One region of the Amycolatopsis panacis genome, then DNA from elsewhere that is predicted to be linked to it. Evidence: riboswitches for the same ligand, from Rfam matches in the RefSeq annotation. Region 1 holds a riboswitch; the other holds the start of a gene.
What was found. A riboswitch is a leader RNA that binds a small molecule or an ion and turns the genes downstream of it on or off. The one in region 1 is predicted to bind thiamine pyrophosphate.
Positions count from the first base shown of each region.

Region 2: linked by a shared signal. The riboswitch ahead of thiO (glycine oxidase ThiO) and the one ahead of D5S19_RS19430 (thiamine ABC transporter substrate-binding protein) in region 1 are both predicted to bind thiamine pyrophosphate.

Region 1 covers NZ_QZFV01000094.1:20,042-24,143, reverse strand. The annotation lists gene D5S19_RS19435 (ABC transporter permease) at 1-867, opposite strand, end outside; gene D5S19_RS19430 (thiamine ABC transporter substrate-binding protein) at 843-1,910, opposite strand; TPP riboswitch at 1,936-2,047, opposite strand; gene D5S19_RS19425 (4a-hydroxytetrahydrobiopterin dehydratase) at 2,072-2,362, shown strand; gene D5S19_RS19420 (hypothetical protein) at 3,086-3,301, shown strand; gene ychF (redox-regulated ATPase YchF) at 3,715-4,102, opposite strand, start outside.
Region 2 covers NZ_QZFV01000075.1:57,027-61,128, reverse strand. The annotation lists gene thiG (thiazole synthase) at 1-322, opposite strand, end outside; gene thiS (sulfur carrier protein ThiS) at 325-525, opposite strand; gene thiO (glycine oxidase ThiO) at 525-1,613, opposite strand; TPP riboswitch at 1,605-1,710, opposite strand; gene thiE (thiamine phosphate synthase) at 1,741-2,406, shown strand; gene D5S19_RS32460 (hypothetical protein) at 2,410-3,213, opposite strand; gene D5S19_RS12525 (threonine ammonia-lyase) at 3,368-4,102, shown strand, end outside.

The DNA of each region.
Region 1 (4,102 bases):
CGTCAGCAGCAGCCCGAGCACCACCATCGCGGCCGTGACCACGTACCACTGCCCACCTTGCGGCCTTCGGGCAGTGACCTGCGCCGCGCGCAGCCGTACGGCGCTCTCTCGGCGCCGCCGCGCCATGGCACCGAGCGCGAGGGCCGCGACCACCGCGGCGAACTGGAGCAACGAGAGCGCGGCCGCGCCGGAGAGGTCCAGCAGGTCGACGGTCCGCAGGTAGATCTCCGTCTCCAGGGTGCGGTAGCTCCCGCCGCCGAGGATCAGCACCACGCCGAAACTGGTGGCACAAAAGAGGAACACCACTGCGGCCGCGGACGCGACTGCCGGCGCCAGCGCAGGCAGCGTGACCGTGCGGAACGCCCGCCACGGCGACGCACCCAGCGCCCGTGCGGCCTCGGTCGCTCGCAGATCGAGATGCGCCCACAGCCCGGAGACTGTCCGCGCGACCACCGCGACGTTGAAGAACGCGTTGGCCAGCACGAGCGGCAGCACTCCGCCGTCCGGCCACAACGCGCGGAAGGCCAGGCCGACGACCACCGTCGGCAACACGAACGGGATCAGCACGATGGTGCGTGCGAGCCCGATGCCAGGCAGCCGGACCCTGGCGAGCAGGAACGCCACGGGCAGCCCGGCCAGCAGCGCCACCGCCGTGGAGGCGGCGGCGCTGCCCAGCGTGAATCCGGCCAGCCGCCAGGTCTGCGGGTCCCCCAAGACGGTGTCCACGCCGCCCGCGGAGAACCCGCGGCCGACGATCGCCACCACCGGCCAGGCGAAGAACACCACCAGGAACGCGACCGGCAGCAGACCGAGCAGCGTCAGCCCGGCGGTGCGAGCCGGTCTCAGGCTCCCATGAGCGAGCGCCATGCACCGATCCACTTCTCGCGACCGGCCTGGATCTTGTCGGCCGGCATGGTCGCCGAGGCAGTCGGCAGCGGTGCCGCGTTCGCCCAGCCCGCGGGCAACTCGACACCCGTGCGCGTGGGATAGACGTACATGTTCGCCGCGACCGTGGTCTGGAACTGCTGGGACAGCAGGAAGTCGACCACCTTCTGCGCCTCGGGCACGTGCTTGCTGCCGGTCAGCACACCGGCGTACTCGACCTGCCGGAAGCAGGTTTCGAGCAGCGCCTTCGTCCGCGGCTTGCCGTCCTCGCCCAGCTCAGCGGCGGGCGACGAAGCGTAGGAGACCACGATCGGACGGGGTCCCTTGCCGGACGAACCGGAGAAGTCCTTGGTGTAGGCCTCCTCCCAGCCGCTGTCGATCTTGAGCCCGTTGGCCTTCAACCGGTTCCAGTAGGCCTGCCAGCCGTCCTCGCCGTACTTCGCGATCGTGCCGAGCAGGAACGCCAGCCCCGGCGAGGCCGTGGCCGGGCTCTCCGCGACCATCAGGTCCTTGTACTGGGGCTCGGCCAGCTCGTCGTACGAGGTGGGGGCCGGGATACCCTTGGCCGCGAAGTAGCCCGTGTCCACGTTTACGCACACATCGCCGACGTCCACCGCGGAAAGCCGGTGCTGGGTGTCCACCGCGTACCGCTGCGGCCCACGGTCGGCCTCAGGGCTGGTGTACGACTGGAATACGCCCTCGCCGAGCGCGCGGGACGCGAATGTGTTGTCGACCCCGTACGCGACGTCGCCGATCGGATTGCCCTTCGTCAGCACCAGCTTGTTGGTGAGCGCGCCCGCGTCGCCGGACTTGAGAATCTTGAGCGCGATGCCGGACTGGCGGTGGAAGGCGTCGAGCACCTCCTGCGGTACCACGAACGAATCGTGGGTGACCAGCGTCAGCGTGGGTTCCTGCTGTTCGGAGCTCGCCGAGCCGCCGGTGTCGCCGCCCGACAGCGAACAGGCGCTCGCCAGCACCGCGACCGTGAAAAGGCCCAGCACCGTGCGTGCGGTCCGCGGAATCATCTGTCCTCCTGCGCTGCACCGGCAGCGGAGGAGGGTAGGGCCTCCCTGCGCCGGCATGATCCGGATTCAGGTGCGAACGGTCGCGGACCGGCTGCCCGCCTCTCAGCCCGGCGTACCGGACTCCCGTGGCAACCTCGGAGCGTAGCCGACACCATGGAGGGATGACGGAACTCCTGAGCGACTCGGCCGCCGACGAGGCCGTACGCACCCTGTCCGGCTGGCATCGCGAGGCCGAGACCATCGTCCGCACTGTCGAACTGCCCTCGTTCCCGGCCGCGATCGAGGTGGTCGACCGGGTGGCCGAGCTGGCCGAGGCCGCCGATCACCACCCGGACATCGACATCCGCTGGCGGACCCTCACCTTCCGGCTGAGCACGCACTACCTCGGCGGCCTGACCGAACGCGACTTCGCCTTGGCCCGCCAGATCGACGCGCTGCTGGCGGCCACCTGAGGCAAGCGTGACGTCGGCAACACCGGCGACACCACCCTCCGCCTCGCACGTCTCCTGGACAGGGGAAACAAGCGAACCGGAGGGTGGCGAAGATGACGCAGGCAATCGTGGTGGGAATGGTGTCGTTCGGCCTGATGGTGGCCGCCGCGGGTGGGGTGGTCTGGCACACCGCCCGCGCCCGGCGTGATTCGTGACACACTTGGTAACAGCGGTCATGATCAAGGCGCTATGCGGGCGGAATCGTTCGGCACTCGGCCACTAGGACACGTCATGCACCGCACGCCGGCCCAGCTCACCACCGTCCAGCGCACCTGGATCACCACCTACGCGACCGCGTTCACGCTGCTCGCGATCATCGTGCTCGGCCTGCTCGGCTGAGTCTCTCGGGGCTCGCCACCTCTGCGGTGACGAGCCCCGATCCGGTTTACCCGCGTCCTGCCCGATCGGCGTCCTGCCCGATCGACGGTTACGCCATGATCAGTTCGAACCGTCCCAGGCATTGAGAATCACTCTTTTGGCCCCACTCGCGGCCGGGATTCCCTCAGAACTTCGTCGCCGACGTTGCGAAACGGACCACTTAGCCGCCCTAACCATGCCGTCACGGCACTGCACTCTTGCCCATCAGGAATGCCCGGACAAAGAATCGGTGCACTCGCGCAGAGCCCCACTGTCCTTATAACACAAGGCAACGTGCGCACACGATCCAAGAACAGAGCTGTTCACATGATCCGGAAACTCGTCTCGGGCACCGTGCCGGCTTCAGGGGTCGCCGGCGCGATCGCCGCCACCCAGGGCACCGCTTCCGCCGCCACCTTTGTGCCTGCAGGGGTTTACCCGTCCTCCGACGCATGCGCCGCCGCGGGCAACGCGGGCCTCCCGCAGCACCGCTGGGTCGGCTGGACCTGCAAGACCTCGACAACCACGGCCAGTACCTGCTGATGGTTCAGCCGACCTACTGAGCACTATGCGGCGCATTCCACCATTCCGCGGGTGAAGTGTGGCCACTAGGCAGAAAATCCGCGATCACCGGGTGGTGGTCGCGGATTTCCCGATTGCCTTTTTCACGTTTTAATACGGTTCTTTTGACTGGAGCAGGAATGAGGTACCTGCACTTTAGTGCGGATCGACACCGAAGCGTGGCAGGACCTGCGGCGGACGATGACACCTTGGCCAACACTGGTCTTGCACTGACAGGCTTCGCGAATTGTCTTTCTTGAGCACAAAGGCATATCCAACGATGCCGGTACCGCGGCCAGGTTGTCCGCGCCTGGCGGTGGGGCCGGGTCGTGACCTCACGGAACGGGCCGGAAGCCGGGTAGGCTCCCGGCACGGTAACACCTGCTCGGCGCAGGCTAGACGTTGAACCGGAATTCGACCACGTCGCCGTCCGCCATCACGTAGTCCTTGCCTTCCATCCGGACCTTGCCCGCGGAACGGGCGGCGGCCATGGAGCCCGCCTCGATCAGGTCGGCGAAGGAAACCACCTCGGCCTTGATGAAGCCGCGCTCGAAGTCGGTGTGGATGACGCCCGCGGCCTGCGGGGCGGTGGCGCCCTGCGGGACCGTCCAGGCGCGGGATTCCTTCGGGCCCGCGGTCAGGTAGGTCTGCAGGCCGAGGGTGTGGAATCCGGCGCGGGCCAGCGCGTGCAGGCCCGGCTCCGGCTGGCCGACGGATTCGAGCAGCTCGCGCACGGACTCCTCGTCGTCCAGTTCGAGTAGCTCGGCCTCCACCTTCGCGTCC
Region 2 (4,102 bases), on a different contig from region 1:
GCAGCAGGGTGCGGTCGTCCGCGTGCACCTCCAGCTTCACCAGATCCGTGTCCAGCGCCTCACGCGCGAGCTGCGCGGTGAGCACCGCCTCGGCCGCGGTCCGGCAGCCCGCGGTGTTCGGCAGCAGCTGAATGTCCAAGCGCCGCAACAATTCCAGCACTCCGGATCCACCCTCGGCGTCGGCCCGGCGCAACGCCACGGTGGTGAGTCCGGTGCCGGACGCGACCAAGGCGCGTTCCAGCACTTCGAGGTTCGCCGCGCCACCGGTGCCGATGATCAGCCGTGAGGAGTACTTGTGACTCCCGATGATCAGGTCGTCCATGATCAGCCTCCCTGCACCGCGGTCAGCACGTCGAAGTTCGCGCCCTTCGGCACGACGGCAGCGGCCCAGTCCCCGCGGCGCACGACCTCGCCGTTCACCGCCACGGCCACGCCCTGCCGGCTCGCGCCGACCGCGTCGAGCACCTCGATCACGGTGCTGTGGTCGGGAAATTCCCGCCACTGGCCGTTGAACTTGATCTCCATCAGACTTGCTCCCTCTCCGCCAGACGGGCAGGCGACGCCGCACCGACCTCCTCCGGCGGTGCTTCACCGGACAGCCACGCCAGCACCGCGTCCGCAGTCACCGGCGCCATCAACAGTCCATTGCGGTGATGTCCTGTCGCCGCGTACACGCCTTCGCCGACCTCACCGATGTACGGCAACGCATCCCGACTTCCCGCGCGCAACCCGGCAGCAGTCTCCACCAACTCGTATTCAGTGATGCCCGGCAGAATCCGCTCCGCGCCCTCCAGAAGCTCGCGTACGCCGCGCGCGGTCACCGCTTCGTCGAAACCTGCTTCGTACTGCGTCGCACCCAGCACGAGTTCACCGTCCGCGCGTGGCACGAGGTAGATCGGGCGGCCTTCGACGATCGCGCGCACCGTGTACGACGGAGGCGGCAGACAACCACGTCTAGGCCGCAACCGCAGGATTTCTCCCTTGAGCGGACGTACAGCGTGCTCCAGTCGCGTACACAGCTGCCCGGTCCACGCGCCCGCAGCGAGCACGACCGGACCGGGCACGTCGTCCAGGCTCGACAAGCGTTCCCGGCGAAACTGGACCCCCCGCCGGGCACCCGCTTCGGCCAGCGCCATGAGCAATTTCCGGTTGTCCACCGCCAGATCGCCCGGCACGTGCAACCCGCTGCGCACCGCGCCGATCCCAGGCGCGAGCCTGCGGGCCTCCCGGCCGGTCAACGTCTCCACACCCCGGCCGAGCGACTGGAAATGCCCGGCGAGAACGTCCAGGTACCCAGCGTCAGCAGCATCGAACGCGAGGACGATCGTGCCGTGCCCGGCCAGCCCGGGATCCGTGCCCTCAGCGGCGAGATCGCGTGCGAAGGCAGGCCATCGCCGCAACGACGCCTCGCCCAGCAGGAGCACGTCCTCCTCGCCGGGCCAAGCCTCGGTCACCGGCGCGAGCATGCCGCCGGCCAGCCAGGAAGCACCACCGCGCACCGGTTCCGGATCGACCACGGTGACCCGCCTGCCACGCGCCGCCGCCCGCCACGCCACGGAAAGACCGATCACGCCGCCACCGACGACGGTCAGGATTGTGCTGTCGGAATTCACCTTCACGCTCCCTGCGCCGGCATGACCCGGATCAGGTTCCACGGTCGGAGCGGCAGCTCCCTCTCAGCCCGTGCCTCGGGCTCCCGTGCGGACCACCCCACCGTAGCGCGCGGGTACCGTCACCGCCATGCCCGCCTTGACCGGAGACCAGATCCGCGCCCGGCTCGCCGACGCCCGGCTGTACCTGTGCACAGACGCCCGCACCTGCCGTGGCGACCTCGCCGAGTTCGCCGACGCAGCGCTGGCCGGTGGCGTCGACATCGTGCAACTGCGGGACAAGACCGGCGGCGGCCCGCTGGAAGCGAAACAGGAGATCGCCGCGCTGGAAGTGCTGGCCGAGGCATGTGCCCGCCACGGTGCACTGCTGTCGGTGAACGACCGCGCGGACGTCGCGCTCGCCGTCGGCGCCGACGTGCTGCACCTGGGCCAGGACGACATCCCGGTGCCGCTTGCCCGGCGCGTGCTTGGCGACGACGTGGTCATCGGCCGCTCCACTCATTCCGCCGAACAGGCCGCCACGGCCGCCGCCGAGGACGGCGTTGACTACTTCTGCACCGGACCGTGCTGGCCGACGCCGACCAAGCCAGGCCGCCACGCCCCGGGCCTGGACCTGGTGCGCAGCACCGCGGCGAGCGGCAACACCCGGCCGTGGTTCGCCATCGGGGGCATCGACCAGGCACGGCTGCCCGAGGTGCTCGACGCCGGTGCGTCACGGATCGTTGTGGTCCGTGCGCTGACTGAAGCCGAGGACCCGAAGGCCGCCGCCGAGGCGTTGCGCGACCGGCTCGGCTGAGCCTCAGTTACCCGGGTCCGACTGCGGTGACTGCTTCGGTTGCTGCGTCTGGGTCTGTGTCTGCTGCTGCTTCTGCGTGGTCGACTGCGAAGACGACTCGGTGGTCGAAGGCGCGACCTGCTGCTCCTGGGTCTGCGACGTGCTCGTGGTCGGCGAGGTGGTGGGCGCCGCAGGCTTCGTGGTCGGCGTGTTCAACGGGGTGTCGGTGGCCGGCGCGTTCTGCGACTTGGTCGGCTTGTTCTCGTGCGTGGTTTCCTGCCGGCTCGTGTTCTGGTGCGGGTACAGGCCGGTGTTCGCGGCACCGCCGGTGCCCCAGTCGACGGTGAAAAGCACGACCAGCGCCCCCACGAAGGCGGCCGCGCTGGTGCCGATCACCAACGGCCAGCGCAGCTTCCGGAGCCGGTCGAGGAAGCTCCCGCCTTCGTCGGGCTCGGCCAGATCGTTCGGTCGCAGCTGCGAGATCCGCACCGTCGGCATCTCGGACGGATCGGTGGACAACATCATGGTCGGCGCTTCCGCCGGGTTGCCGACCGCGTCCAGCCCGTCCCGCGAGCGGCCGGCGGTCGCGAGCTTCTCGCGCGCCTTCACCGCCGCGTCACGCGTCCGGTGCAGCGAGCGCAAGTACAGCTCGCCCCCGACACTGGTGATGATGCTCGCCAGCCCGGCGCCGAGCACCGTGCCCGCCACGCCCAGCTTCGAACCCAGCAATGCCGCGGTGACCGCGGCGAGTGCCGCCGCGGCCACCGAAGCCGGCCGCAGACCCTTCTTTTCGGCCTGCTCCGGCGCTGTCTTCTGCTCCTCGCCCATGATTCCGATCTGCTTCGATTCCCACCCTGATACTGCTCGTTCCAACGAGTAAGTCGTCTGGATGACTCCCCTCGTTGCGCGGTCGTGAGCGAGACCACGTTGACTGTCCACAGTGGATGGTCTATAGCTCACACTTTCCTGACATACTCACCACATGCAGTTCGTGACGATCACCGACATCGAAGCCGCGGCCGAGCGGGTCAAGGGCACCGCGGTACACACTCCGTTGCTGCGCCAGCACTGGGCCGAAGGGCGGCTCTGGCTGAAGCCGGAAAGCCTGCAACCGATCGGTGCGTTCAAGATTCGCGGCGCCTACAACGCGATCGCCGCGCTGAGCGAAGCCGAACGGGCACGCGGAGTGGTCGCGCACTCCAGCGGCAACCATGCTCAAGCGGTCGCGTACTGCGCGCGGGCCTTCGGGATTCCGGCGGTGATCGTGGTGCCGGACGTGACTCCCCGGGTCAAGGTCGCGGCCACCCGTGGCTGGGGCGCGGAGGTGGTGGAGGTGCCGATCGCCGACCGCGAGGTGGTCGCCGACCGGCTCGCCCGCGAACGCGGGCTGACCCTGATCCCGCCGTTCGACCATCCGGAGGTGATCGCCGGGCAGGGTACGGCGGGCCTGGAAATCGCCGCCGACCTGCCGGACGTGGACACCGTGCTGGTGCCGGTCAGTGGTGGCGGCTTCGCTTCCGGGGTCGGCGTCGCGCTCAAGGCGCGGTGCCCCGGGGTGAAGGTCTACGGCGTGGAACCGGAGCTGGCCGCGGACACCGCGGAGAGCCTCCGCGCCGGACGGCGCGTGGAGTGGCCGACGGCCGACCTCGCACGAACGATCGCGGACGGCCAGCGCGCACAGCCGTCCGAACTCACGTTCGCGCACTTGCAGCGCGTA